DNA from 2 places in the Carboxydothermus ferrireducens DSM 11255 genome. Region 1 is predicted to be linked to the other one. Evidence: a T-box and tRNA genes for the amino acid it is inferred to sense, from the RefSeq annotation. Region 1 holds a T-box; the other holds one or more tRNA genes.
The links. A T-box is a leader RNA that pairs with one kind of tRNA and senses whether it is charged. The one in region 1 lies ahead of ileS (isoleucine--tRNA ligase), so its partner is inferred to be a tRNA-Ile.
Positions count from the first base shown of each region.

Region 2: it has a tRNA-Ile gene. The T-box ahead of ileS (isoleucine--tRNA ligase) is inferred to sense a tRNA for this amino acid. The anticodon was not compared.

Region 1 is NZ_ATYG01000001.1:34,530-49,410, forward strand. It holds gene leuD (3-isopropylmalate dehydratase small subunit) at 1-226, shown strand, start outside; gene leuB (3-isopropylmalate dehydrogenase) at 195-1,319, shown strand; gene cimA (citramalate synthase) at 1,297-2,871, shown strand; gene CARFE_RS0100205 (DUF6036 family nucleotidyltransferase) at 2,868-3,419, opposite strand; gene CARFE_RS0100210 (hypothetical protein) at 3,391-3,579, opposite strand; gene CARFE_RS0100220 (DeoR/GlpR family DNA-binding transcription regulator) at 4,103-4,870, shown strand; gene pfkB (1-phosphofructokinase) at 4,891-5,829, shown strand; gene CARFE_RS0100230 (PTS fructose transporter subunit IIC) at 5,859-7,223, shown strand; gene CARFE_RS0100235 (PTS sugar transporter subunit IIA) at 7,302-7,754, shown strand; gene CARFE_RS0100240 (HPr family phosphocarrier protein) at 7,776-8,045, shown strand; gene ptsP (phosphoenolpyruvate--protein phosphotransferase) at 8,045-9,781, shown strand; gene CARFE_RS0100250 (hypothetical protein) at 9,907-10,332, opposite strand; gene CARFE_RS0100255 (RMD1 family protein) at 10,354-11,406, opposite strand; gene CARFE_RS0100260 (metallophosphoesterase family protein) at 11,502-12,227, opposite strand; T-box leader at 12,655-12,876, shown strand; gene ileS (isoleucine--tRNA ligase) at 12,959-14,881, shown strand, end outside.
Region 2 is NZ_ATYG01000002.1:9,382-24,262, forward strand. It holds gene CARFE_RS0101430 (molybdopterin-dependent oxidoreductase) at 1-2,019, opposite strand, end outside; gene CARFE_RS0101435 (bifunctional 3-deoxy-7-phosphoheptulonate synthase/chorismate mutase) at 2,450-3,460, shown strand; gene CARFE_RS13860 (prephenate dehydrogenase) at 3,457-4,542, shown strand; gene aroH (chorismate mutase) at 4,547-4,912, shown strand; gene CARFE_RS0101450 (hypothetical protein) at 4,914-5,429, opposite strand; gene CARFE_RS15415 (arginase family protein) at 5,592-6,404, opposite strand; gene mgsA (methylglyoxal synthase) at 6,418-6,780, opposite strand; gene CARFE_RS13870 (DMT family transporter) at 6,793-7,665, opposite strand; gene CARFE_RS16115 (hypothetical protein) at 7,760-7,915, opposite strand; gene CARFE_RS0101475 (YbjQ family protein) at 8,286-8,609, shown strand; RNA gene rnpB (RNase P RNA component class A) at 8,683-9,021, shown strand; gene CARFE_RS0101480 (C4-type zinc ribbon domain-containing protein) at 9,226-9,939, opposite strand; gene CARFE_RS0101485 (Nif3-like dinuclear metal center hexameric protein) at 9,944-11,050, opposite strand; gene CARFE_RS0101490 (tRNA (adenine(22)-N(1))-methyltransferase) at 11,029-11,727, opposite strand; tRNA gene CARFE_RS0101495 (tRNA-Val) at 11,853-11,928, opposite strand; tRNA gene CARFE_RS0101500 (tRNA-Glu) at 11,930-12,005, opposite strand; tRNA gene CARFE_RS0101505 (tRNA-Ile) at 12,041-12,115, opposite strand; gene rpoD (RNA polymerase sigma factor RpoD) at 12,211-13,323, opposite strand; gene dnaG (DNA primase) at 13,346-14,881, opposite strand, start outside.

The DNA of each region.
Region 1 (14,881 bases):
CCGGAATAGTTTTAATATTGGGTTAAAAATTTTGGAATGTCCGGAAGCGGCGGAAAAAATTCGCGATGGAGATGAACTTTCCATCAATTACGATACCGGAGAAATAAAAAATCTTACTACTGGTGAAAGCTACTTTGCCAAACCCATACCGGAATTCATGCAGAATATTATTGCCAAAGGAGGACTTATTAACTATGTCCGGGAGAAGCTGCAAGGGACCGTTTAAAATTTTGGTGCTGCCGGGGGATGGTATTGGACCGGAGATAATAAAGGAAGCGGTGAAGGTTTTAAAAGCGTTAGGGGAGAAAAAGGGCATTACTTTTAATTTTCAGTACGGTTTAATCGGGGGAGCGGCCATCGACGAAAGGGGAGTGCCCCTTCCCGAGGAAACGGTGGAACTTGGAAACCAATGTGATGCTATTTTGTTAGGGGCTGTAGGGGGGCCCAAGTGGGATAATTTGCCGCCGGAAATTCGGCCCGAATTGGGAGGGCTTTTAAAAATTCGCAAAGTATTTGACCTGTATGCCAACCTGCGGCCGGTAATGTTTTTCCCGGAACTGAAAAATGCTTCCCCTTTAAAGCCGGACATAATTGAGGGTGTGGATATTTTAATGGTCCGGGAGTTAACGGGAGGTCTTTATTTTGGCGAGAAGAAGCGGTTCACTACCGAGCAAGGGGAACAAGCGGTAATAGATACCTTGATTTATACCGAAAAAGAAGTGGAAAGGGTAGTAAGACTTGGGTTTGAGTTAGCGCAAAAACGAAGAGGTAAACTTACTTTGGTGGATAAAGCCAATGTTTTAGAAAGCTCCCGTTTTTGGCGGGAGATAACCGAGGAGATTAAAAAAGAGTATCCGGATGTTGAGCTTTCCTACATGTATGTTGATAACTGTGCAATGCAGCTTATCAGAAATCCAAGGCAGTTTGATGTAATCGTTACCGAAAACATGTTTGGGGATATTTTAACCGATGAAGGCTCGGTTTTGGCCGGTTCCATTGGCCTTTTACCCTCGGCCAGCTTAAACGGAAAGTTTGGGTTATATGAGCCGATCCACGGTTCGGCACCGGATATTGCCGGACAAAACAAAGCTAATCCCCTGGCGACAATTTTATCCGCCGGGATGATGTTAAGATACAGTTTAGACTGCCCGGAAGAAGCGTTACTAATTGAAAAAGCGGTAAAAGCGGTATTACAAAAAGGTTACCGGACGGGTGATATTTTGGAGCCGGGTACTACGTTAGTTACCTGTGAAGAAATGGGTGATTTAGTAGCGGAAGAAATCTTAGGTGGGGTTTATGATGAAGGTTTACCTTTATGATACTACTTTAAGGGATGGAGCTCAGGCGGAAGGGATAAATTATACCGTTTCCGATAAATTAAAAATTGCCAGGAAATTAATTTCCTTTGGCATTGATTATTTAGAAGGTGGGTGGCCGGGAGCAAATCCTAAAGATTTAGAGTTTTTCCAGGAAGCCAAAAAGCTTGATTTTAATAAAACTAAGCTTGCGGCTTTTGGTTCAACCCGCCATCCAAGGCTAAAAGTTAAAGACGACCCTAACCTTCTGAACCTGATAAAAAGTGAAGCCCCGGTAGTTACGGTATTTGGTAAATCATGGGACTTGCATGTAGAGAGTGCTCTGGCTACAACCCTGGAAAACAACCTTTTAATGGTGTACGAAACGGTTGCCTTTTTAAAAGAGGTTGGGCGGGAAGTGGTTTTTGATGCGGAACATTTTTTTGACGGTTTTAAAAATAATCCCGAGTATGCTTTAAAAGTTATCGAACAGGCCGTCAGGGCTGGAGCCGATTTCATAGTATTATGTGATACCAACGGCGGAAGTTTGCCCAAAGAGATTCGGGCCGGGGTGGAAGCAGCTTTAAAAATTCACCCCCGTATCGGTATTCACGCTCATAACGATTCGGAACTGGCGGTGGCCAATAGTTTAATAGCGGTGGAAGCGGGAGCTACTATGGTTCAGGGGACGATTAACGGCTATGGAGAACGGTGCGGTAATGCCAACCTCTGTTCCGTAATTCCTAATCTTATTTTAAAAATGGGAGTGGAGGTAAATTGTCAGGATAATTTAAAAAACCTGACCCGGCTTTCCCGTTATGTAGCGGAGATAGCCAACCTCCATCCCAATCCCTATCAGCCGTATACCGGGCAGAGCGCCTTTACCCATAAAGGCGGGGTTCATGCCAGTGCGCTTTTAAAGGATAAGGGTACTTATGAGCATATTCCGCCGGAACTGGTAGGCAACCACCGGAAAGTTTCCATTTCCGACCAGGCCGGAGTTTCAAACCTTCTTTTTAACAGTGAGAACCTGGGGCTATCGGAAGAAGAGGTAAAAACCTATGGTAAAGAACTGGTGGCGGCAATTAAGGCGATGGAGCACCAGGGCTACCAGTTTGAAGGGGCCGAAGCTTCTTTGGAGCTTTTGGTCCGAAAAGTTACGGGAAAGCTTTCGGAACCGTTTAAAATTGACAACTCCAAGCTGATCATTGAAATCAAGGAAGATGGCCGGGTCTTATCCGAAGCGGTGGTTAAAGTCCGGGTGGGGGATACCACCATTCATACCGCTTCCGATGGCAACGGTCCGGTAAACGCTTTAGATAATGCCTTAAGGAAAGCTCTTTTAGAAATATATCCCAATCTTTCGGAGCTTAAGCTTACCGACTATAAGGTCCGGGTCTTAAACGAAAAAGCCGGAACGGAGGCGGTGGTGCGGGTGTTAATTGAATCGTCAGCCGGCGAGAAAAGTATCAACACCGTGGGAGTTTCCACCAATATCATTGAAGCCAGTTTAAAAGCCCTGACCGACAGCTTGATTTACTTTTTAATCAATAACAATGAAGGGACTGTTTCTTAAAACAGTCCCTTGTCTTTTTCATAAATGCTTATAAACTTTAAAAAGGGTTCGAGATTTATTTTATATTTTTGCAAGTGTAACTTAAGGGAATCTAATGTGATATTTTTTTGGTTATATTTTAAAAGCATTGCTACATCAAATAAATCTTTAGGTCCTCCAGCTAAAAGTTTTTGAGCAATTAAATCATAAAGACTAATTATTTTAAATTTTTCTTTTTCCTCAATGGTTACTTCTATAGCATTATTTACAAAATCGATTTCATGAGGGAAGCGTGCCATAATTATGTCAATAATCACATTATCAATTACAGCTTTAATTATGTCTCCTACGGGATCTGCTAAAGATGATTTTATATAGTTAAATTTTATTGAATTTCTTTCAAGGATATCAAAAAAAATTTCCCGGGGTTCGGGCCAAAGGGCTAAGATGTCAATATCAAAAGTGCTTCTTGGTTCAGCATAAAAAGAAACGGCCAATCCCCCGATTAGGCAATAACGAATCTTTTCTTTTTCAAAGATGTTAGTTATTTTCTTTAAACTTTGAATCACCTATTTCACCCTTTTTCAAGGTCAAAATCGTTTCGTTAATTTTTTCAATAATTAATAACTTTTCTTTAAAGGAGAGATTTGCCGTCGGCGATAATGGTCGAGAATCGTTTTTTATTTTTGCAAAAATGAATTCTAGCTGAGCTTGGAAATTGGATTTCATAGTAACCCCCTGAAGTAATTATAGCTAAAATACCAGATAATGTAAATATGGGGTTTTTACAGATATTTTTGGTAGCCGTGGTAAGTTTCTACCAGCCTTCCGGCGGCTAAGGATTACATTAAAATAACGACCAAAATTTTTGACACAATTACCCCTATAAAGCCGTTTAGTCTTAAAAACTTTTAGAAATATACCCCAATCTTTCGGAGCTTAAGCTTACCGACTATAAGGTCCGGGTCTTAAACGAAAAAGCCGGGACTTAAAAAAAGGGACTGTTTCTTGTTGGCGCTTGCTGACCTGGCTCATTTTTTATTTTGCAAAGCAAAATTTTTAATTGATTATTAACAAAATAACCAAATAAGGTAAACAAAAACTCGGTCAAAATCAGGAATTTTTTTGCTTCATTTTTCTGAAAATATACTTGACAGGGTTCAAATTTCGTAATATAATCAAAAACAAACAAATACAATCAAAAATAATCACAAAATAATCAAATATAAACAAAAGCTTTGGGGGGACTGTTTTGTTTGGCGAAGAACGAAAACTAAAAATACTTGAATACATCCAGAAAAATACTCGAGCTTCGGTTCAGGAATTAAGCCAGTATCTTGCGGTTTCCGAAGCTACCATTCGCCGGGACTTAAAAGAACTGGAGAAAGCAAGGCTTATAAACCGCACCCACGGCGGAGCAATGGCTCTTCATGGGGTAAATTTTGAGCTGACCTTTCGGGAAAAGGAAGATAAGTTCAAACAGGAAAAAGAGGCTATTGCCCAAAAAGCTCTGGAATTTATTGAAGAAGGAGATACCATTATTCTCGATTCCGGTACAACGGTTTTTCAGCTGGCTCAAAGGTTGAAAAATTTTGCTCGTCTTACGGTGGTAACTAATTCGCTAATAATTGCCCAGGAACTGCAGCTAACCTCGGGAATTGAAGTGCATTTAACGGGCGGGATTTTAAGGCGGGAAACCCTGGCTTTAGTGGGCCCGATTGCTGAGGAGAGTTTAGAACAGATTAGGGTTGATAAAGCTTTTATCGCCACCAACGGTATTGATTTAAAAGAAGGATTAACCACGCCAACTCTTGCGGAAGCGGCGGTGAAAAGAAAAATGATTAAAGCGGCCAAAGAGGTCTTTTTACTGGCCGACCACAGTAAAGCGGGAAAAGTTACTTTTGCTCGCTTTGCCAAAATTACTGATTTAAATCACTTTATAACCGATTCCGGTATCAATAAGAATTTCGCTATGGATTTAGGAAAGCTTGGGGTACAAGTAACAATTGCTGAGGTATAAAAGTCTTGGAGGCTAAAAAGATGAACAAATTAGTTTTTACAGTAACCTTAAATCCTGCCGTTGACAAAACAGTAACCGTGGAAAAACTTATAGTAGGTGGGGTAAATCGGGTACAAGGCTTGCGGGTTGATCCGGGAGGCAAAGGTATTAATGTGGCGAGGGTATTAAATAACTTTGGTACAGAAGTAGCAGCCTTTGGCTTAATTGCCGGCCACCAGGGTAGATTTATTCAAAGTAAGCTTGAAGGGGAAGGAATCAAAACTTATTTTATAAATGTTCCCGGTGAAACCCGAACTAATTTAAAAATTGTAGATATGGCATCAACAACTACAACCGAAATAAATGAACCGGGCTTTTGGGTCGAGGAAAAAAAGCTTTATGAGTTTACGGAATTGCTATTATCCCGTTTAAAGGAGGCTTCCTTTTTAGTTTTAAGCGGAAGTTTGCCGGCGGGCGTTTCTCCGGCTATTTATAAGGACTACATTGAAAACGCCCGTAAATTTGGAATAAAGACCTTTTTAGATGCCAATGGGGATGCGTTAAGAGAAGGAATTGCCGGTAAGCCTTTTGGGGTAAAGCCCAATCTTTTAGAACTTCAGGAATTAATGGGCCAGACCCTTGACACCACTGAAAAAATTGTTGATGCGGGGAAAATCCTGCTTAAAGAAGGAATAGCGCTGGTGGTCATTTCGCTAGGAAAAGATGGGGCAATTTTCTTAAGTAACCAGGAAGGATTTAAAGTCACTCCCTTTCCCGTGACACCACTTAGTACTGTAGGTGCGGGAGATACAATGGTAGCGGCAATAGTTTTTGCCCTCTTGCAGGGAAAACCATTAATTGAAATAGCCCGCCTGGCTACCACGGCGGGAACAGTTGCGGCGGCTAAATCTGGAACCCAGGCGTGTACTTTGGCGGAGGTACTAGAAAAGCTTTCGCTGGTGCACGTTGAGAGGTTATAGAGTATTAAAACCAAAAAGGAGGAGTAATTATGAAAAAAATCCTGGCGGTAACCGCATGCCCTACAGGGATTGCTCACACCTATCTGGCGGCTGAAGCTTTAAAAAAGGCTGCCCAGGAAAAGGGTATAGAGCTCAAGGTTGAAACCCGGGGTGCGGTCGGAGTGGAAAATGAGCTAACGGCTAAGGAGATTGCCGAAGCTCAGGCTATTATTATTGCGGCGGATACCGAGGTAAATGAGTCCCGGTTTGCCGGCAAACCGGTTATTAAGGTTTCTGTGGGGGAAGCGATTAAAAACCCGGGAGCCTTACTGGATGAAGCCTTAAACAAAAAGGCTACAGCTTCTGATTTTATTAATCAAGTGCAACAGGTTAAAGAAGAAAAAAGTAATCAACGTACAGGGGTTTATAAACACCTGATGACCGGCGTTTCCTATATGATTCCCCTGGTGGTAGCCGGAGGCTTGACAATAGCTCTTTCCTTTGTCTTTGGTATTAAAGCTTTTGAACAAAAAGGTACTCTGGCGGCCGCACTTATGGATATCGGTGGCGGCGCGGCGTTTGCCTTGATGGTGCCGATTTTAGCAGGTTTTATTGCTTATTCCATTGCCGAAAAGCCAGGTCTGGCTCCAGGATTAATTGGCGGTATGTTGGCTTCTAAAATAGGGGCAGGTTTTCTGGGGGGAATTGTAGCAGGATTTCTGGCGGGTTATATTGCTAAAGGATTAAAAGATTATGTTAAATTGCCAAAAAATTTGGAAGGTTTAAAGCCTGTGCTGATTATTCCTCTTTTCTCTTCTTTGGCCGTGGGCCTTTTGCTGATTTATGTAATTGGTACTCCGGTTAAGGGTATTATGGATGCTTTAACTACCTGGCTTAAGGGTTTAAGCTCCGGAAACGCCATTTTGCTGGGACTGATTTTAGGAGCAATGATGGCTTTTGATATGGGTGGGCCGGTAAATAAGGCCGCTTACACCTTTGCCGTAGGCTTACTGGGCAGCAATATTTACGAGCCCATGGCGGCAGTGATGGCGGCAGGTATGACGCCTCCTTTGGGGCTGTGGCTGGCAACGGTCCTGGCTCCCCAGAAATATACCGAGGAAGAACGGGAAGCGGGTAAAGCGGCGGCAATTTTGGGCATATCTTTTATCACCGAAGGAGCGATACCTTTTGCGGCGGCCGACCCTTTACGCATAATTCCCTCCATCATGACTGGCTCGGCTATTGCTGCTGCTCTTTCCATGGCGTTTCACGTAACCTTGCGGGCGCCTCACGGTGGAATTTTTGTGCTCCCGATACCCAACGCAGTAGGAAATTTAGGGATGTACGTAGTGGCAATTGCTGCAGGAACTATCGTTACGGCCTTAATGGTTAACCTGTTGAAGAAAAACAAATAAGTTTAAACTTTTGAGGGATAATAAGGAGTGGGCTAAGTCCCATTCCGTAATTTTTTGCTTGGTTTAGGGGGTATAACAATGGAATTACAAAATTTAATTACCAACGATACAATTTTAATTGGCTTAAATGTTTCTAATAAAGAGGAGTGCCTTTATAAGTTAGTGGAAAGCCTTTATAAGGCAGGATTTGTTTTTGATAAAAAGGAATATTTTGATGCTATTTTAAGCCGGGAAAAAAGCGGTACGACAGGGATTGGTTTTGGTTTTGCCATTCCTCACGGCAAATCTAAAGGTGTGCAAAAAGTGGGGCTGGCTTTTGCCCGATTGGATAAGCCGGTGGACTGGCAGTCTTTGGACGGTAAGCCGGTAGAAGCGGTATTTATGATTGCCGTTCCCGAAGAGTCGGCTGGGAATGAACATTTAAAGATTTTAAGCGAGCTTGCTCGTAAATTAATGGATGATAAATTTCGGAATGAGATTCTAAGTGCGTCTTCGGCTAGCCAAGTGGTAGAAATCTTAGGTAAATTATAAAGAACAGAGGCTGGTGAAATTATGTTTGCTAGAGAAGTAATCTTAACTAATAAAACCGGATTCCACCTGCGGCCGGCACAGCTTTTTGTCGAAAAGGCGGCAAAATACGATGCAAAAATTTCGGTAAAAACCGATACTGGCGCAAACGTAGATGGCAAAAGCATTTTAGGGCTTATGGCTTTAGGACTAAAGCCTGGCGCAAAAATTACTATTCAAGCCGAAGGAATTGATGAAGTTGAAGCAGTAAATGCTCTGGTAGAGTTAGTAGAAAGAAAGTTTGGTGAGGAGTAATGGGAGAGAAAAGAGTAACTGGTCTTGGTATTTCCGAAGGTATAGCTTTGGGCAAGGTATTAATTTATAAATCTTTTGCAGCTCAAAAAACCCGGAAATTTATTACGGAGCTGGAGATAAAAGCGGAAAGGGAGCGTTTAAAAGCGGCAAAAGAACGGGTAGTTTCGGAGTTAGAAGAGTTAATTGCTAAAACGGAAAAAACCTTGGGGACAGAAAAAGTAGGAATATTAAAAGGCCAAAAAAGTTTTTTAGATGACCCTGCCTTTTACCCGGAAATTGAAAAACTAATTTTAGAGAGAAATTATTCTGCCGAAGCCGCAGTACAAGAGGTTGTTGAAAAGTTTGCTGAAATTTTTGCCGGCATGGACAGCGATTATATGCGGGAGCGGGCTCAAGACATAAGGGATGTAGGAAGGAGACTTTTGGTTCAGTTAACCGGCGAAAAACCTTTTCAACTAACTGAAATAAATGAGGAAATAATTTTAGCGGCAGAGGATTTAACACCTTCCGAAACCGTGCAGTTAAATAAAAAATTTGTTTTAGGTATTATCGGTAAAATTGGCGGTAAAACTTCTCATACTGCTATTTTAGCGCGCTCTTTAGGAATTCCTGCAGTTTTAGGTTTAGGTGAAGGATTTTTGGAACTAAAAGATGGAGATTATATAATTTTAGATGGCAGTAATGGACTTGTTATTATAAATCCTGAAGAAAAAACTCTTGAAGAATACCGGGAAAAGGTAGCTATAGAACAAGAAAGGAATCAAAGCCTTAAAGAAATAATTATACTACCGGCAATTACCCGTGACGGTAAAAGAGTAGAGGTAGCAGCAAACATTGGGACACCTGAGGAAGCGGACCTTGCTTTGAATCAAGGAGCAGAAAGCATTGGCTTGTACCGAACAGAATTTTTGTTTATGAGCAAAAAAGAAATGCCTTCGGAAGAAGAACAATTTAAAGCCTACCGGCAGGTTGCCGAAGTAATGGGGGATAAGCCTGTGATAATAAGAACCCTTGATATCGGGGGTGATAAGGATTTACCGTATCTTAACCTCCCCCAGGAAAGGAATCCTTTCTTAGGTTACCGGGCTATTCGTATTGGTCTTGAGCAAAAAGAGCTTTTAAAAATTCAGCTGCGGGCAATTTTAAGGGCCAGTGCCTATGGAAACCTTAAGGTAATGCTACCGATGATTTCAAGCCTTGAAGAATTTCGCAAAGTAAAAATGATTTTCGAGGAGATTAAAGATGAACTTAAAGCTTTAAATATTAGCTTTAATCACAAAATAGAACTCGGAATCATGATTGAAGTCCCCTCAGCGGCACTTTTAGCCCCGGCGTTTGCGCAAGAAGTGGACTTTTTCAGTATCGGGACCAATGATTTAGTGCAATATTGTTTAGCGGTGGACCGAATGAATGAAAAAGTGGCTTTTCTTTACGACCATTTTCACCCGGCGGTTTTAAGATTAATAAAAATGGTGGCGGATGCTGCCAAAGCTGCAGAAAAATGGGTTGGCATGTGTGGTGGTATGGCGGGAGACCCTTTAGCGACTCCCCTTTTAGTGGGCTTAGGTTTAAAAGAGCTCAGTATGGAGGCAGGAAAAATCGGGAAAATAAAACAAATTATAAGAAAGCTTGATGCTCGGGATTGCCAGAAGCTTGCGGAAGAAGTATTAAAATTGCCTACCACCCAGGAAGTTCGGGAAAAGCTTTTGGAATACTCTAAAGCTAATATCGCATAAAAATTAAAACATTAATTTATCGAAAGTTAGGTGGACTGGCTTTATCCAGCACATCATTATAAAAAAACTCCGCGGATGCTGCGGAGTTTTTTTTAGAGATATTTTTGGTAGCCGAAGAATCCTTCTTAACGGCGGGATTTTTTCCTTTTTTTATCGTAATTCGACCAGACAATTCCGACTGCCGTTACAGCAGCTAAGGTAATCCCTTTAACTAATGCCCGCTTTGCAAGTTCTGGCTTTAAAAGGGGCGAAATTTTTAAGGCAAAAGGTAAAATTTTAGCAACTATAAGACTGATAAAGCCGTTTAACCTTAAAAAGGAAGGGGCCCCGTACATAAGCAGGACTAAAAGGGGATGAAGGTTAAAGCGATTTACCAGTAAACTTGCCACGAGAGTCAAAAGAATAAGGCTCGGCAGGTAAGTAATTAAAATGGTTTTGGCGAGAGCGATAATTTTTGGCGTGCCGAGAAAGAGAAAATCATTATCGGTCACATATAATGCTGCAATCAAACCAGCTAATCCCCAAAGAATTTTGTCAGTGAATTTTTCCATGATTTGGCCTCCTCAGGTAAACTACTTAAAATAAGGTAAGAGCGCCAAAATAAATTCTAAAAGTATCAGTAAAACAATGGTAATCTCTAACGCTAAAAAGCGGCTGGTGACCACTTCTTCGGACAGCATGGAGTAGCTTCGCTCCAGGACATTTAATTTATGACGAATTTGCTCAGCCCAGATGTTGGTTCGGAAAATCCGTAAAGCCTGGGAATAGACCCGGGCGTAAAAGACATCTTCGGTAACTTTTAAAGCATTTTGCACCCGCTCAGTAATTTCGGTGATATCGGCTACGGTTTTTAGCAGGCGTTTCATTATTGTCCGGTACTTACCAAGCTTTTTGTAGCCCCGTTCTTCTTCGGCCTGGTCGATATCCTGGTACATTTCGTTAATTGCTTTTGTTAGTAAGCTATCATAGTAACGAAGCTCTAAGAGCTGAGAGACGGCAAACTCTAAAAGGTCAATAACATCCATATTGCCATTGGCGTCATAGACGAAGGCTGCATCCCAGGTGATTATGGTCATATCGGTGTCGGCATAGGAAAAGCGGTTGTTTAAAATTTCCGCCCGGGTTGTGGAGGATATAGGTTCTTTTTCTCCTAAAAGAAGCGGAACCGGATCGTAATTTGGTTTTTCGGTTGTAAAAAAAATCAGGAAATCTTCTTCAAAAAGTTCTGGCGAAGGTTTAATTAAAGCAGGAGTTAAAAGGTCTTTTAAAAACTTCACTTCTTTTTTAAAAAGTCCGTCAAATTCTTCGGTATTGTTTAAGTAAACCATCAGTTCTAAAAACTCATCATGGTTTAAATCTTTAAGGTCCAAACTTAAGTTTAAACTTAAGACACCCCAGGCGAAAATTTTTCCCGCTATTTTTGTATGTAAAGTTTTACCATTAAAGAAATAAAAACCGGTAGAATATTCGAAGATTAATGGTGGTTCTTCTATGTGAATGGCTTTGGGCGGAATTTTTTTAAGCTTTAACCGAAAAGGCCTTTTTTCACTCAGGATTTCTTCGGCTTTGGCAAGGTTTATCTCTTCCGCAATATCAAAAAGACGGTATAAAAATATCTGATTCAAAAAAACCACCCCATAATTTTAATTATAAACAAAACTGGGGCAAAAGGGAAATAACGAGAGAAAAGAGAGGTTTTCAAGGGAAAATCGGTTTTTACTTAAAAAGGAATGTTTCCTGAAACAATCTGAGCCAGTTCTTCGGGTAGGCCTTTTTTTCTGATTGCAGCAGCGGTTATATCATACGGATAGGGAATAGGGCGAAAATTTACCGTAAGTTTATCATAAGTAACTTCCACCTGGGCGTAAACGGCCCGGGGGTCTTTGGTTTTGGGTTTACCGAGGGAGCCGGGGTTTAAAAAATGCCGTCCCCGGTGGAGGAAATAAAAAGGATAATGGGTGTGCCCGAAAACAAAAACATCGATATCCGGGTAATCTTCAATAAGTTTATTAAACCGCCCGGGGAAAAGATCCGGTGTTAAATACTCGTTTAACCGCTCGGGAGAGCCGTGAAACAGGAGAAAGTTTTTGCCGTGAATGACAAACTTAATAGTATTGGGTAGATTTTTTAGATATTCTCTATTTTCCGGCAACAGGCTTTTGGCGGTAAATGCCAAAGATTTTGCCCCAATTTCGTGTTCCTTGGCCGTTTTATAATCGCAACCACAGGTTGGCTTGTTATTGGCAGCACCGTCATCGTAATTGCCAAGAACTCCTTCAATATTTTTATCCCGGATAAGTTCAACAACTTCGTTGGGATAAGGGCCGTAACCGATAAGGTCGCCGGTGTGGTAGATTTTTTCCACTTTATTCATTTCGGCATCGGCCAGGACTTCTTTTAAAGCTGGTAGGTTACCATGGATGTCGCCGATAAAAGCTAAAAGCATAACTTACACCTCGTTTCTTTAGACTACTTTCTTAGTATACCAGGACTACTTTAATTTTAAAAAAAATTAAGTTAAAATTTAGTTAATTAAATTTTCTTAACGAAGGGGAATTTACCGTGATTGAGGCATTATTTTTTGTAATGGAAGAAGAAGAAACGACCTTAATTTTGGAAAAAAATAAAAGAAAAGTGGTCTCTCGAAGAAGAACCGGGCTTTGTAAATCCGTTAGGTAAAAACATTATCTTATTAAAACGAGGGATGGGAATAGGGGGCAGGTTTTCCTTTTTCTGGCAGAAGATTTATTGGTGTTGGTAAGAGAAGGAGAAGATAATTTACTTGATGGTACTACCATTAGTTCTTTTAGGGGTCCATTATTGACGAATCTAATATTTGACCATATAATATCATATGAGTTTAACTAAATTAGAAAAATCCTGTGAACGGGACGAGTAGCAAGGCTCAAGGCCCCAAGCGAGCCGGGGAGGGTGGAAGCCCGGCGGTCGTGGCTTTGGCGAAAATCCCCCGGGAGGAGGCGACCCAAAGGCGAAAAGCCCAGTAGGTTTGCCCGGCGCCTGTGCCGTTATTTTAACGAAGTGACCGGATTTTTCCGGTAATTTGGGTGGTACCGCGGTGTAAAGCCGTCCCTTAACCTTTTTGGGTTAAGGGATTTTTTATTTGGGTTACAAGCGCTTAATAATAAAATTTATGCCATAAAGGAGAGGATAGAGGAAATGGACTACGGAAAAACCTTAAATCTTCCCGTTACCGATTTTCCAATGCGGGGAAATCTTCCGGAACGGGAACCGGAAATTTTGGCTTACTGGCAAAAAATTGACCTTTACCGGAAGGTACAGCAAAAAAATGAAGGGCGTCCGAAGTTTATCCTGCACGATGGTCCTCCCTATGCCAATGGCGATATTCATATGGGCCATGTTTTAAATAAAGTCTTAAAAGATATGATTGTGAAATTTAAAAGTATGGATGGTTATGATGCACCGTATGTGCCGGGCTGGGATACCCACGGGCTTCCCATTGAACAGCGGGCCATAAAAGATCTTGGGATTAACCGTAAGGAAATAAGTCCCTTAGAGTTTCGGGCTAAATGCCGGGAGTATGCGGAAAGATATGCCCGGATCCAAAAGGAACAGTTTAAACGCCTCGGGGTACGGGGAGACTGGGAAAATCCCTACCTTACCCTCATGCCCCACTACGAAGCCAAGCAAATTGAAATTTTCGGGGAAATGGCGAAAAAAGGTTATATTTATAAAGGTTTAAAACCGGTCTACTGGTGTCCGGTTTGTGAGACCGCTTTAGCGGAAGCGGAAATCGAGTATGCTGAGAAAAAATCACCGTCTATTTATGTGCGCTTTAAGGTGGTAGAGGGTAAGGGAAAAGTGCCGGAAGATGCTTATCTGGTCATCTGGACTACCACTCCCTGGACCCTTCCGGCTAACGTGGCCATTGCCGTCCACCCGGAATTTACTTATGTTTTGGTTAAAACCGAAAAAGGCGATTATGTGGTAGCCGAGGGGTTAGTTCAGCAATTTTTTGAGGCAACAAAACTCACCGGAGAAGTGGTTGCCCGTTTTAAAGGGGAAGAGCTGTTGGGAGTAGTAACCCGGCATCCGTTTATCGAGCGGGAATCTCCGGTGGTATTAGCTGATTATGTTACTTTGGAATCCGGTACCGGTCTTGTCCATACCGCGCCAGGCCATGGTACCGAAGACTTCGAAACTGGGAAAAAATATAACCTTCCGGTGCTTTCCCCGGTAAACCACCAGGGAGTTTTTACCGAAGGGGCGGGGAAATATGCGGGGATGAAAATCGATGATGGCAACAAAGCCATTACCCAGGATTTAGAAGCTTCCGGGGATTTACTGGCAATGTCGTTTATTAAGCATTCGTATCCCCACTGCTGGCGGTGTAAAAACCCGGTGATTTTTAGGGCTACCGAGCAGTGGTTTGCCTCCATTGACGGCTTTAGAGAACAGGCTTTAAAAGAGATTGAAAAGGTCGAATGGATCCCTGCCTGGGGTAAAGATAGGATTTACAACATGGTGCGCGACCGGGATGATTGGTGTATTTCCCGGCAAAGAACCTGGGGCGTGCCGATACCGATTTTTTACTGTGAAGCCTGCGGCAAGGAAATTATTACCGATGAAAGCATCAAAGCGGTTTCCGATTTATTCCGCGTCGAGGGAAGCGATGCCTGGTGGAAATACGAGGCCGGGGAAATTCTCCCCGATGGTTTTAGATGTCCTCATTGTGGAGGGGTGAAATTCCGTAAGGAAACCGATATCATGGACGTCTGGTTTGATTCCGGTTCCAGCCATGCGGCGGTTTTAGAGCAGCCGGAATACTGGCCGGATTTGCGCTGGCCGGCTGACCTTTATTTAGAGGGTTCGGACCAGCACCGGGGCTGGTTTAACTCTTCCCTTTCTACTGCCGTTGCTACCAGAGGGATGGCACCTTATAAAGCGGTTTTAACCCATGGCTTTTTGGTGGACGAAAAGGGAAGGAAAATGTCCAAGTCTTTAGGCAATGTGGTAGATCCCCTGAAAGTTATTAAAGAACTGGGAGCGGATATTTTGCGGCTCTGGGTGGCATCGGCAGATTATCGCTCCGACTTAGCAATTTCCAATAACATTTTAAAG
Region 2 (14,881 bases), on a different contig from region 1:
GGCATAATGTTTAAACGAAACGTTGCGCATGGCCCGGGTAAAGGTTTGTTTTCCTTCCAAAGCCTTGCCCACTTCCTGCTTGATATCTTCATGGTCAAAACCAGCCAAAGCCGCAACGGTAGCCATGAATTTTTCCAAATTACCAAAGCCTATAGCAAATTCAAATAAAATATCGGTAGTACCTTTAGCCTGTTCCGGTCCATCTACCGCTTTAAACCGGGTGGTGTAAGCGAGATCCGGTGATGGTCCGGCCCCGTAAATAAACGGCTCATCCCGTTCGATGTAGTTTAAGTTAGGTAAAATAACATCAGCATATAAGGTCGTATCTGAGGGCAGCACGTCAATAGCCACCACAAGGGCCAAATTGGGATTAGTCAGAATTTCCTGCCAGCGGCTTTCAGGATAGTAATGGCGAATAGGGTTGGATGCATTTAAGATAATTGCTTTAATGCGGTACGGTTCACCGTTAAACATTAATTTCCCTTCTACCGCCTCTTTTAAACCGTAATCGGAAAAAGCGGGGAAAACGATAGTTTCCTTGCCTTCGGCTTTATCCTGCATAACCTTGGCAATAGCATAATGGGGATGGCCATGATACCAGGAATTAGGATCAAAAAGGATTCCTGAAGCTTTTAAGGGAAATTGGATTCCCGGAAGGTACAGTACCGGACCTTCATCCCCGGCTTTCATTTTCTCCATCGCCAGCATGATTTTTTCCCGGTATTCGGCAGACATTAGCCAGCCGCCAACGGTATCGATACCACCTACTAACGCCTGCAGCATCGCCTGAAGTCGCCGGGTATTAATAACGTTTTCATAGCGCGCACCGTGCCAGCCGGGATCCATCATTGCCGGTCTAATCGTACCAAACTCCACCGCAATTCTCTCAATGGTTTCGGCAGGTATTCCGGTTTCTTCAGAAGCCCACTCTGGAGTATAAGGAGCTGATTGTTCTATTAAAAGTTCAAAAACAGTTTTCAATTTCTGGCCGTTAAAGGTTACACCTTCCGGTAAGGTTAAAACCGGCCGAATTCCCTTGCCATCAACATCGGTATAATTGTGGTTAAAGTAACCAGGAATTTTCCGGATTTCCCCGGAAATTTCATCATAAACAAAAAAGGCTTTGGGGTATCCCTGCTCGTTTTGCTCCATTAAAGGTACAAACATCCCCTGATGTTCAACCATTAAAAACGGCATATTGGTATGCTTTACCACATATTCCCGTTCAAAAAGTCCGCGCCGCAGGATAACGTGAATCATAGCCAGGAAAAAGGCGCTGTCAGTTCCGGGTTTGATAGGAAGCCACTCATCAGCTTTAGCCGCCAGTTCTGAAAGCCTGGGATCCAAAACGACAATTTTTGCCCCGCGTTTTTTAGCCTCCGCCAATCGAACCAGGCGGCTGGTGGAAGCAGCAGCAACTCCGGAATTGGTCATAGAAAAGATAATATATCTGGCATTTTCAAAATCCGCTAAAACTTCATCGTGGACGTTAAAGTTACCGGTGACCATATCGGTGCCCAAATGACCGCTGGCTACACACTGCTGCATAGGAGCAGCTACGATGTTGGGGATACCGTTAGCAATGGCAAAGCCCAAAGCTAAAGGCATGTAAAAAACACAGGAAGTCCATCCACCCATCATGGTAATTTCCCAGGGCATAATCTGGTGTTCCTGCATTTTTTGCATTATGTAGCTGTAAGCTTCTTCCCAGGTGGCGGGCTTAAAATTCCATTCACCCCGTTTACTTCCTGGAACCCGAATTAGAGGTGTAGTAAGCCTGGCCTGGTCGTAGGTCTGGCGAAAACCGGCCTGTCCCCGGGCACAGGCTTTACCCCGGTTTAGAGGGCTATTTTCATTTCCCTCAATTTTTACCGCAACTTTTTTCCCGTTAACCTCTTTTACCCCTACTTTGAGGTTGCAGACGGTAGAACAAAAGTTGCAAATTGTTGGTACCCACTCCACCTCCCTTGAAGAAGATCCCTGTTTCTTTTTAACTTCCTCCACCTTTCTTGGATTCATGCAACAAAAAACCCCCTTATTTTAAACTATAAATCGTCTCTTTTAGAATACTTTATTTAACAGTCAAGAGCAAAAGGTTATTTCGTAAATTCTTGTGTATATTTTCGCTATTTCTTGTTTTTTTAACGATAAACCTCTTTTTTCGCATTATTTGATAATATTTTATTAATTTTACGCTACAATTGAGCAATTTTAAAATTAATTTCTTAAAAAAATTTGTTACCCCCTATTGTTATTCGAGAAAAAATGTTTTATAATACCAGAAAAATTGGTATTGTTTTTTGTAGTTTAGTAGGATGGATGGGTAGGTTAGATTGCAGGACATAGCAGGATGGTAGGAAGGGAGAATAATTTTTTATACTCCCTTAGGGAGTTTTTTTCCTTTTCACCCTTCCTCCCTGCAAAATTTTCCAAGGGAGGTTTTTTATTTATGATTGTGGTTTTTAAAAAATCCGCTACCCGCGAGCAAATTGAGGCCGTTAGAAAGAAACTCTTAGCATCCGGGTTTACCCCCCACCTTTCCGAAGGGGTAGAAAGAACCATTATTGGCATTATCGGCGATAAGAGGAACTTAGCCGATTTAAACCTTGAGTTAATGCCCGGAGTAGATACTTTAGTCCCAATTTTAAAGCCTTATAAACTTGCCAGCAAAGAATTTCGGGAAAAAACGGAAATTAATATTAAGGGGGAAACGATAGGTTCCGGTAATTTTACCATCATCGCGGGTCCCTGTGCTGTAGAGAGTAGAGAAAGTTTAAAAGCAGTAGCTCAATTCTTAAAAGATAAGGGAATTAAGTTTTTACGCGGAGGTACCTTTAAACCCCGAACTTCTCCTTACTCGTTTCAGGGACTGGGTGAGGAAGGCGTAATCATTTTACAGGAAATCGGCCAGGAATACGGTCTCATTACCGTAACGGAAGTGTTAGAAGCCAAAGATGTAGAATTTGTTGCCGAAAGAATCGACATCCTCCAGGTAGGCGCTCGAAACATGCAAAACTTTGCCCTTTTAAAAGAGCTCTCCCAGGTAGAAAATCCCGTAATCTTAAAAAGAGGTTTATCCGCCACTATTGAAGAGTGGCTTTTAGCTGCCGAATACCTCCTGTCCGGCGGAAATCAAAAGGTTATCTTATGCGAACGGGGAATCAGAACTTTCGAAACTGCTACCCGTAACACCCTTGATTTAAGTGCGGTTGCTTTGGTGAAGCAATTATCACACCTCCCGGTAATCGTGGACCCCAGCCACGCCACGGGCAAAAGGGAATTAATTTTACCCTTATCCCGGGCCGCTTTAGCCCTTGGCGCCGATGGCCTGATGATTGAAGTTCATCCAGAACCGGAAAAAGCTTTATCGGATGGCCCTCAGTCTCTTAATTTTTCCGAGTTTTCCACGCTTTATGCCGAGTTAAATACTTTACAACAGGTTCTGGAGGGGTTTAAATGAGGGAAATGAAAATCGGTATCGTAGGGCTTGGCCTAATAGGCGGCAGTCTTGCTCGGGCTTTTAGCTACCTCGGTTACCAGGTTTACGGTATCGATACAAATTCGCAGTATGTTGAACTTGCTTACAGGGAAAAAGTAATTGTTAATAACCATTCCGATTTAAATCTCCTGACTTCCTGCGATGTCGTTTTTTTGGCAACTCCGCCTGAAACAACATTGCAGCTCATACCGGCTTTAAATTTTTTAAAGCCCGAGACCATAATTACCGATACCGTTAGCATTAAAGGAGAAATTATGCAAACTGCCCGGGAAAAATTAAATAATGCTAAAAATTTTATCGGCGGTCATCCTTTAACGGGAATGGAAAGAGGAGGTTATCAGGCCGGTCACCGTTTCCTTTTTGAAAACAGCTACTATTTTTTAATTCCCGGTCCGGACGCGCCCGAGGATACGGTCACCAAGCTCAAAGGGCTTTTGGAGAAAATAGGAGCTCTGGTAATTGTCAGCGATGTTACAACCCACGACCGGATAACCGCCCAATTAAGCCATTTGCCTCATGCCATTGCTTATTCGTTATGCCGGATGTGCCAAAAGGAAGAAGACAACGAATTGTTAATGAAACTTGCTGCCGGAGGCTTTCGGGACCTCACGCGCATCGCGGCCTCAAGCCCCGAACTATGGAGCGAAATCTTATTATACAACCGTGAAGAAGTGGCCAAAAGTATCGATTTATTTATTGGGGAGCTTCTTACTCTTAAAAATTTACTTATGGCGGGAAATAAAAACGAGATCAGCGCTTTTTTAAAAGAAGGCCAGGAATTCCGGACAAATTTAAACCAAAATGGCAAGGGCTATCTTTTACCCCTTTATGACCTTACCGCCAATATTCCCGATCGCCCTGGAATGCTCGCTAAAGTAACCGGGCTATTAGCCCGCTTTAACATAAACATTAAAGATATAGAAATATTAAAAGCCCGGGAGGGCGACGGAGGAGTCTTAAAGCTTTCCTTTGCTACCTTTGAAGAACGGCAAAAAGCTTTTTCCCTTTTAGAAAAAGAAGGGTATAGGCCGGTTTTACGTTAAGGAGGTGGAAACCTTGGAAGTAGTAAAAGGCATTCGCGGGGCAATAACCGTTCCGGAAAATTCGCCAGAGGCTATTGAACGCCAAACAAAAAAATTGTTGGCCGAAATAATGTCGAAAAATAGTCTTCAAAAGGAAAAAATTATCTCCATTTTTTTTACTGCCACTCCCGATTTAAACGCCCAATTTCCAGCTACTGCGGCACGCAAAGCCGGTCTTACAGAGATACCCCTGCTTTGTGCTCAGGAAATGGACGTACCGGGAAGCTTAGAGAAAGTAATCCGTGTTCTCATCCTTACTTATCTACCCGAAAACCAGAAGGTTCAGCACCTTTACCTTGAAGGAGCGAAAGTTTTACGCCCGGACTGGTAAGCTAAAAAATAATTGCTCCCTGTAACTCCTCTACCCGGTCATAAAATTGTTCATAGGAGACTTCCACATCCTTTAAGCCAAAAAAGGAAGCAAATTTTTCCATAGTTTTTTTACTTAATTTATTTTTCCCTTGTAAAAACTCCAAAAAATCTGCAAAAGTACTGTGAGGGGTAAGAATAGCTTCATAAATTTCCTTTAACTGTTCCCGGTCGTAATCTTCCGGCTCAAAACCGGCAATCGGATCGTTGTAATATTCATCCACCACTTTGCCGTCAGAATACAGAATAAAGCTCCAGCTTTTATCACCATCCGATTCAAGAAAAAACGCTTTCGTTTGCAGTTCATTAGTTAACTCCATTATTATTTTTTCCCCTATTGCTGAATCTTCAAATAAAATTGTTATCCATTCTCCCCTTTGCGGTAACATAATAACCTGACTATCTTTTTTCCTCGCTTCAATAAACTCTTTCACAAAGTTATAATCATAACTTCTAAGCTGAAAATTTTCAAAATACATTTGTTTATCACCCTTTATTCTTCTGATTTTTCTTTTTGCATAACCTTTTTTAACTTTATTTTAACTTTTACCACAGAGTATTATTAACATTTTCAGTGTACATTATTAAAGAGATGCCATAACCTACCCCATTAAATACCCCTGTAAAGGGGTACTTTATTTTTATTCTCCCAGTAAAATCTCTAATATTTCAAGGTTTGCCCTTTCGTTTTGCGATGTAGCCCACCTCTCCCCTATCCGCTGAATTTTAAGAAGTTCGCTCCCGTATTCTCCACAAATGTCAATGCCCCAAATTTTATATTTTTCTTTCAACATCGCTAACGCAGAAAGTAATTGGTTTAATCTTAATTCTCCCTGCTCCCAGGTGGTAACCGCATCAAGAGGGTGAAGGACATCTTTGTCTATACTTATATAAATATCCTTAACTTTTAAGCTTTTATGGATTTCCGTCCAGAGATTGTTTTCATCGTAGTATCTTACCGGAATTGTCGCTTTTTTAATTTTCTTCTTCTGAGTTTGGGGAAGAAAAAGGATAATTTTTTCTCTAACCGAGGTAGGCGGAGCGCTTTTTAAACCCGAAATTTCTGTAACTCCTACTACTATTATTTGCACAACCTTTTTTAACTCAGCAACATTTAAAAGCCAGGAACCGCAAGAAATATATCCGGGAAAAGTAGGGAGTAAATCTGGATGGTTGTCAAAAACCACTACCGCTACTTCCTGAATCGGAACTCTTTTAATTAAGTAATAGGCAAGGTGGTGAAATTCCCCCAGGCCGCAAAAATTCACGCCATAAACGGTATTGCTAAGTTTTTGACAGACCGCCTGGTAATTTTCGAGACTTGTCACAATTTTTAAGTTACTTTCCGGGGGTAAACTGATAATTTTGGGTTTGAATTTTAGTAAAAGGTTTTCCTGGAGCGTAACGCTTCCGTCCAGGTCAATAACCCCTACATCTTTAAAAATCAAACCCATTACCATCCCTCTTTTAATTTAAGGCTCGTAAAAACAATTCGGCACTGCTCCAGTTGGTGGCAATTGGCACATTATGAACGTCACATACCCGTAAAAGAGCTGTTATATCCGGCTCATGAGGTTGAGCCGTTAAGGGATCGCGAAAGAAAATTACCAGTTTAATCTCTCCCGCCGCTACCATAGCTCCAATTTGTTGATCTCCCCCAAGGGGCCCGGACAAAAAACGGTGGACCGTCAGCCCCGTATTTTCCGAAATAATTTTCCCTGTTGTTCCGGTGGCAAAAAGTTCATGGCGGGCAAAAAACTCCCGGTGGGTTTTTACAAAAGCAAGAAGATCATCTTTTTTATCGTCGTGGGCTATTAAAGCAACTTTCATCAAAATCCTCCTTTAACTTCTGGTAATTTTATAAATGGCAAACAAAATTAAAACAGCACCAAGGGTGGAAAGTGGCGTTAACTTTTCCCCTAAAACAAGATAAGCCACTATTACCGCTACCACCGGTTCAACCAGACTTACCACACTCATGGTAGTGGAGTTTAAATACTTCAGGCTTTCAAAATACAATAAAAAGGGAATAACGGTTGCAAAAATAATTACATACGATATTCCAAAAACATCTCTCAAGGTAAAAACCTGGTGCATTAAAGCTTTGTTTGGGGGAATTAAAAGCCACCAAAAAACTGCTCCAAAAAGCCAGCCGTATGCCAATACCGTTATAGGACTAAAGCGGTTTAAAACTTTTTTACCGTAAATAATATAAAAGCTTTGGGATAAAGCCGATAGCAAACCCGAAAGTAAACCCATAAAAGGTAGTCTTATCTCACCATTCTGGGTTACTATCAGAAAACTTCCTAAGAGCGACATACCAATAGCGGTAAGTTTGCTTCCGGTAATTTCTTCTGCTTTAAAAAAGATACCGTAAAGGGCTACAAATACCGGTGACAGATACTGTAAAAAGACCGCTGTTGCTACATTAGTCAAGCTTATGGTATAAAAATACGTCATTTGCACCAGCGATAAGCCAAAAATTCCTAAGATAAGTAAGGAGACTATATCATCTCTACTAATTTTCACATTGATTTTTAAAATAAAAAGCAAAATAAACAGCAAAAGAGCGCTTACGGTAAGTCTTATCTGTACCAAAACCACCGGATCTAAATTGTTAATCAATAAGTAGCGGGTAACGGTACCGTTTATACCCCACAAAGAAGTAGCCAAAATCGCCAAAACCAATCCCTTTATTCGTTCGTTATCCCCCACTCCCAAAACCTCCGTTTTTAGAATTAATTATACCATTTCTTTATTTAAAAAAAATAATAAAAAAAGGTGGCTTTTCGGCCACCGGTGGAGGGATTTAAAGAACAGCCCCGCTTTTTGCTTGTCTTTTTTCTCCACAAGCTCTTATTTGTTTTTTAAAAACTTTTAAAACCCTTTCTTTAGATTTCCGACATACCCTGCTTGTTTGCTGCCCTTTTTCTGCCAGCATCAAAAGCTCAATATTTGCTTCCATATATGCCTTAACCGCTACCCATCGTTATCTTAAATTAGAGCTTCCTGTTCTTTTAAAACCTTAGCTTATACCGCCTAAGTTCCCTTGCAAGAACTAAAGCGGGAGCTGTTTTTTAAATTCAGGGACATTTATCGGGAGGAGGGGATTGGGAGTGGGGAGGGGGGGACCTCTTTTTGTCCTCCCGACTTGTCCTTTCGTTTTCATAATAATTGATAATTGTTACTGATATATTAAGACAATGTTAAGAAATGGTTACAAATAATGAGTTTTTTCGACATTACTCGACACACTAATAAGGTAACTTATTTTCCCTATTATTACAGCATAATTTTTGTTAAAATAAAAAAAAATACCCGGGAGGTGTCCTTTAATGCTTTTAGCTACAAGCGGAAGATTGGATGGTTTTAAAGTTACAAAATATCTGGGTATTGTAACCGGAGAAGCAATCATGGGAACAAACTTTATCCGGGATTTACTTGCATCCATTAGCGATATTATTGGCGGTCGGTCGGGGGCTTATGAGCAACAGCTGGAAGAAGCAAGAAATATAGTTTTAAATGAGATGAGTGAGAGAGCCAAACGACTTGGAGCAAACGCCGTTATTGGAATAAGCTTAGACTATGAAAGTGTTGGGCAGTCAATGCTCATGGTAGTTGCAACGGGAACTGCCGTTTATATCGAACCCGAAATTTAAGATACCATTATTTGTTGCTTGCAGAGGTAACAGGAGAAAATTATAATTATTTAATGACAAAACTGAATAAAAGCGAGTAAGCCGGATGACCGCGGGGAGAAATCCCTGAGGAAAGTCCGAGCTCCATAGGGCAGGATGCCGGGTAACGCCCGGTGGAGGCGACTCCAAGGAAAGTGCCACAGAAACAAACCGCCGGCGCTACGCGCCGGTAAGGGTGGAAAGGTGAGGTAAGAGCTCACCAGCGGGCAGGTAACTGTCCGGCTAGGCAAACCCCATCCGGAGCAAGACCAAATAGGGGGACGATAGAGTGGCCCGCTCTGTCCCCGGGTTGGTCGCTTAAGGCCTCTGGTGACAGAGGTCTCAGATAGATGGTCATCCTCGACAGAACTCGGCTTACAGGCTTACTCGCTTGAAAAAAAGGCTATAAGCCCTATTCAAAAGGGCTTATAGCCTTAAAATTTGAAGGATAAATAGAGAGGAAGTTACCTTCATTATAAAGTAATATCTCCGTAAATTGCAATAATAATAAAAAATTTTTATGACCTCAAATCCATAAAAACCCTGATATTTCTTAATTTTTTCGTCGTTTTTTGTTTTATTTATCTGTTAGTTTTCATTATTCGGGATAATATAACAAACGTTTACAATTTGGGCAAATACTTCCTTCTCCCTGCCCGAGCTTTAATTTTTTGGTGAGTTCAAAGGGTAAACTCATAAAACACCCATAACACGTTTCTTTCTCTACCACCGCTACCGGATTTAAATACTTCTCTTTTAACTCCTTATATTTTGCATAATAGGGATTTTCTTTAAGTTTTTCTTGCTCCCGCGCTAACTTTTGCCGAAGAGCCTCTAAATTCCTTTGATATTCTTCTTCTGCAAACTTTATCTCTTCTTGCCATTTCAAAAGCCGTTCTTTACCCCTGGTGAGTTTATCTTTAAGTTTTTTCAATTCTTCTTTTAATTCTTCTTCCCGGTCAATAATTTCCAGTAACCGCTCTTCTTTATCGGATTTCTCGTTTTTTAATAATTCAAGCTTAAACTGATACTGTTCAATTTGCTTTAAATTTGTACCTTCCCGGTAAAGCTTTTGCTCAAACTCATTTATTTTGTCAGTCAATTCCAGTAATTCCTCTTCTAATTTCTTGATTTCTTCTTCCGTTTTTGCTAACTCGTCTTTAATTTCATAAAATATTTTTCGGGTGCTTTCCCAGGTTTTCCGGGCCATATTAAAACTTTCCCGATTAACCAATATCCGCTCATCATTTGCTAATTTCCGCTCTTCTTCTTCTAAAAGCATAAACTTATATAATTCGCTAATATACTGCAAAATATTACCCCCTGCTGCTTTTAAAAAATTTAAATACCGGCTCCCCCATCTCCACAACAATACTTAAGCCTTCAATTTTTCTTAAAAGGGGAAGCAAAAGTTCAGTAAATATTCTTTCCGTTTCCCAGTGCCCGGCATCGATAAAATTTAAACCGGCTTCTATCATTGAAACCGCTTCGTGGTATTTTATATCCCCGCTTAGAAAAATATCCGCCCCCGCAAACTTAGCTTTTGGCCAATAACTACCGCCGGCTCCCGTTACCACCGCCACTTTTTTCGGAACCGAATTTAAATCACCCCCGTATCTTAAATTTTCTATCCCTAATTTCTCCGCCACTAAAGCTAAAAAATCTTTAAAGCTTTTTTTACCGGTTAACCCGATTCTTCCCATTCCTCCCAGATAATTTTTGTTCTCCAAAGGATAGATATCGTACGCCACCTCTTCATAGGGATGGACTTTTAACATAGCCTTTACCACTTTTGCTAAAAGTCTTTCCGGAACAATTGTTTCGATCTTAACTTCTTCTACCCTTTCCAGCTTTCCCACCGCACCGATATACGGATTTGTACCTTCAAGGGGTAAAAAAGTCCCAATACCCCGGGTGTTAAAAGTACAGTGAGAATAATTGCCGATAAAACCCGCTCCTGCAGCTCCCATCGCTTCTCTAACCGTCTCCCAGTGGGATTCCGGAACAAAAACGGAAAGTTTATAAAGTTTCTCAAAAATTTCCTCCCCCAGGGGCTTAACTTCCTGAAGTTCTAAAAGCTCTGCTAAATAATCGTTTATTCCCCCGAAAGCCACATCTAAATTGGTGTGAATGGCATACACCGAAATTTGCTTTTCCAGAAGTTTTAACAGGGGCAGAGCTTCCTTTCGCTCAAAAGTCAGGGACTTAAGCGGTTTAAGAAAGAGGGGATGGTGGGTAATTATTAAATCAACCTTTTCGTTTAAAGCAAAATCAACGGTAGCTGCGGTGATATCCAAAGCCAGTAAGACCTTATGTACTTCCTTTTCAAAATAAATCTGCCAGCCGGGATTATCCCACTCCATTGCCAATTTCCGTGGAAATTTTTCTTCAATAACCGCCGCTATTTCCTGCGGATGGGCCAACTTTTTAACACCTCCTCAAGATAATTTAAAATCTCACTAATTTCCCTAACCTTTTCTAAATCTTTCACTTGCGCCTTTTGTAAATTAATCAGGATTTTCCGGTATTTTTCTTTTTGCCCTGCTAAATATTTTTTCGTAAGTTCATCCCTACTCTTAAGCAAGACCGGTCCTAAGCCAATTTCAACGTTATCTAAATTCTCCATTTTACCGGCCTCAGCAACAATAACTTCGTAAAGTCTGCTTTTTTCTTCCACCAGTTCCTCGGCAATAATTCGGTAACCTCTTGACACCAGTTTTAAGCGTAAAGCATAACTATCCGTCATCGGTTGCAGGATAAGGCGAACTTCCCGGGCAATTTCCGGTCGACCTTCGATAATCCGCGCAATAGTATTCCCACCCATACCCGCAATTACCACACTTTTAACTTCCCCCGGTTTTAAAGGAGATAACCCGTCTCCCTGTCTTAACTCAATTTTTTCCAAAAGCCCGTATTCTTTAACTTCGCTCTGAGCGTGATTCAGGGGCATTTCATTTAAATCGGTAGCAATTACTTTTGGACAGATATTGTGGATTACTAAATAAATTGGTAGTTTTGCATGGTCCGTACCAATATCCGCTGCAGGTTCACCGGTAATTACGTGTTTTGCTAACGCTTTTAATCTTTCCGTTAACTCCATTTTTCCTCCTGAGTAACTTTTTAAATATGTTTAATTATATTTTCAATAATTATACAGCATCTTCCTCAAAAAAGGTAGTAAAAACAAAAAACCCCAAACCTTACAGGTTTGAGGTTTATATTCCATGGTGGGCGGTGACAGGATCGAACTGCCGACCCCCTGCTTGTAAGGCAGGTGCTCTCCCAGCTGAGCTAACCGCCCCTGGTGACCCCACCGGGATTCGAACCCGGGTTACCGCCTTGAAAGGGCGGTGTCTTAGGCCTCTTGACCATGGGGCCACATACTCTTAACTTCGAGCCTTCCGGCCTTAACATGGTGGGCCCACCAGGATTTGAACCTGGGACCTACCGGTTATGAGCCGGCAGCTCTACCGCTGAGCTATGGGCCCGAATTTCATTTGTTACCGCGACATGATTTATTATATGAGATATTTTTAATTTGGTCAAGAAGTTTTTTAAAAGATTTTTGTGGTATTTTTTACTTCTATTCCAGAAAATCTTTCAGCTTTTTACTCCGGCTTGGATGGCGAAGTTTTCGTAAAGCCTTGGCTTCAATTTGGCGAATCCGCTCCCGGGTAACACCAAAGATCTGCCCGACCTCTTCTAAGGTCCGGGCACGACCGTCATCCAGGCCAAAGCGAAGTCTTAGGACCTTTTGCTCCCTTTCGGTTAAAGTTTTTAAAACCTCATCTAACTGTTCCCGCAGTAAAGTGTAAGAAGCTTCTTCTACGGGAGCTTTGGCATCGGGATCTTCGACAAAATCTCCGAGGTGAGAATCTTCTTCCTCTCCAATCGGTGTTTCCAAAGACACCGGTTCCTGGGCAATTTTCATAATCTCCCTTACTTTATCCTCAGAAATACCCATTTCCTTGGCTATTTCTTCCGGGGTAGGTTCCCGCCCAAGTTCCTGGAGAAGATTTCTCGAAACGCGAATTAATTTGTTTATCGTTTCCACCATGTGTACCGGAATTCTAATGGTCCGGGCCTGGTCAGCTATAGCCCGGGTTATGGCCTGTCTTATCCACCAGGTAGCATACGTGGAAAACTTGTAACCTTTACGATAATCAAACTTTTCCACCGCTTTTAATAAACCAAGATTGCCTTCCTGAATTAAATCCAAAAACAACATGCCCCTGCCCACATACCGTTTGGCAATGCTTACCACAAGGCGCAAGTTGGCTTCGGCAAGTTTCCTTTTAGCTTCTTCATCGCCTTCTTCCTTCCTTTTGGCAAGCTCTATTTCTTCTTCCGGCGTTAGCAAGGGAACGCGGCCGATTTCTTTTAAATACATCCGGACCGGATCATCGATAGCAATCCCTTCCGGAATGGTTAAATCTAAATCGACCTCGTCAATGTCGGAAGGCTTAAAATCAACGTCGTCATCTAAGCTATTAATAGAATCAAGCTCCAACTCCGGTATTTCCGGTACCACTTCTATTCCCTGGTTGGCCAAGTATTCGTACAGTTCATCGATTTGTTCCGAATTTATATCGACGTTTTGTAAGCTGTCAAGTAAATCATTATAGGTTAAAACGCCGCGCTTTTTACCTTTTTCAACAATTTCCATAAGCTTTTCATTTTGCATTATTTCCTTCATGCCGCATTCCCCCCTTTCTTCGTTAGTTTTTTTGGGTAAGTTCCTGCAGTTTGTTTAATAATAACTGGAGTTTTTCCCAGTTTCCTTCTTTTTCCGCTAAAGATATTTCCAATGTTAACCTTTGAACTTGCTGCTTTTTATAATGTTCTTCAAGATAGCGAACATACCCTTCATAAAGGGTCTTCGGATCCCCTTCCGGGCAGTTAATCCTTAAATAGGTCATGTAACTATATAATGGATCTTCCCGGTCAGGGAACTTATTTTCCTTTAGGTAATTAAAGACTTCCTGGTTTTTTCCCTGAAACTCATAGAAAAAAAAGTCATTTAAAAATTCTTTTTGATACTCAGGATATTCTAATAACAAACCCAATAACTCACTTTCAACTTTTAAAAGGCCATAATTTTTGTGTTCATTAGTTATATTTTCTCCAAAACTTGAATTATTTAAAGATTTTTCTTCATTTTTATAAATCTCTCGGCGAATTTCGTCCACTAATGCCCCTTCGCTCATTTTAAGCTTGCTGGCAATGCCGCCTATTCTTTCGGCAAACAAAGCCGGAGTTTTTTCGTACTCTAAAACCAGATAAGGGATAAGCTTTTTTAACAGCGCCCTTTGTTCGTTAAGATTTAAAGCGCTCTTTTCTTTAAGCTCTAATTCTAATAAAAATTCCGCAGGAGTTTTGGCTTTTTCTATTTCTTCTAAAAAAGCAGTTGCACCCCGATTTTTAATAAGCTCATCGGGATCTTTAAATTCTCCAAGACGAATGATTTTAATGCTTAAATCAGCCCTGGCCCGAACCAGCATTTCCAGTGCTCTATAGGCTGCTTTTTCTCCCGCCTGGTCGCTATCGTAAGCTAAGATTATTTCCTCAATATAACCGTAGTTTTTTAAAAAATTTAAATGTTCTTCGGTAAATGCCGTACCCAAACACGCAATAGCATTTTTAACTCCTGCCTGATGTAAAGAAATCACGTCAAAATATCCTTCAACTAAAATGGCCTGTCTTTTTTCCCTGATTGTGGTTCGGGCTTGTTTAAAACCGTAAAAAAGCTTACCCTTGTCAAAAATCACCGATTGGGGTGAATTAAAATACTTGGGCTTTTCCTCGCCCAGGGCTCTTCCCCCAAAACCTACCACCCGGCCCTCCCGGTCGAATATGGGAAAGATAAGCCTTCCAGCAAAACGGTCGGAAAAAGTCCCGCTATAACTTTTTGTCACAATTCCTATTTTAACCAGTTCCCCCGGATTATAACCTTTACTGCTTAAAAAAGCCGGCAAAGCTTTGGCGGATGGAGCAAAGCCTAACATAAAATCTTTAACCGTTTCCTCGGTAATACCCCTGCTTTGCAGGTAATCCCGGGCTTTCCCGGCAGCTTCGGTTTTTAAAATTTCATGGTAAAATTTTGCCGCTAAAAGTAACATTCGGTACAGATGTTCGTTTTTATTATACGCTTTTCCCGTTTCCGGAAGTTCAATGTTATATTTTTTCGCCAAATAAAAGACGGCTTCTTTAAAATTCAACCTTTCTTTTTCCATGATAAAACTAAAAATATCGCC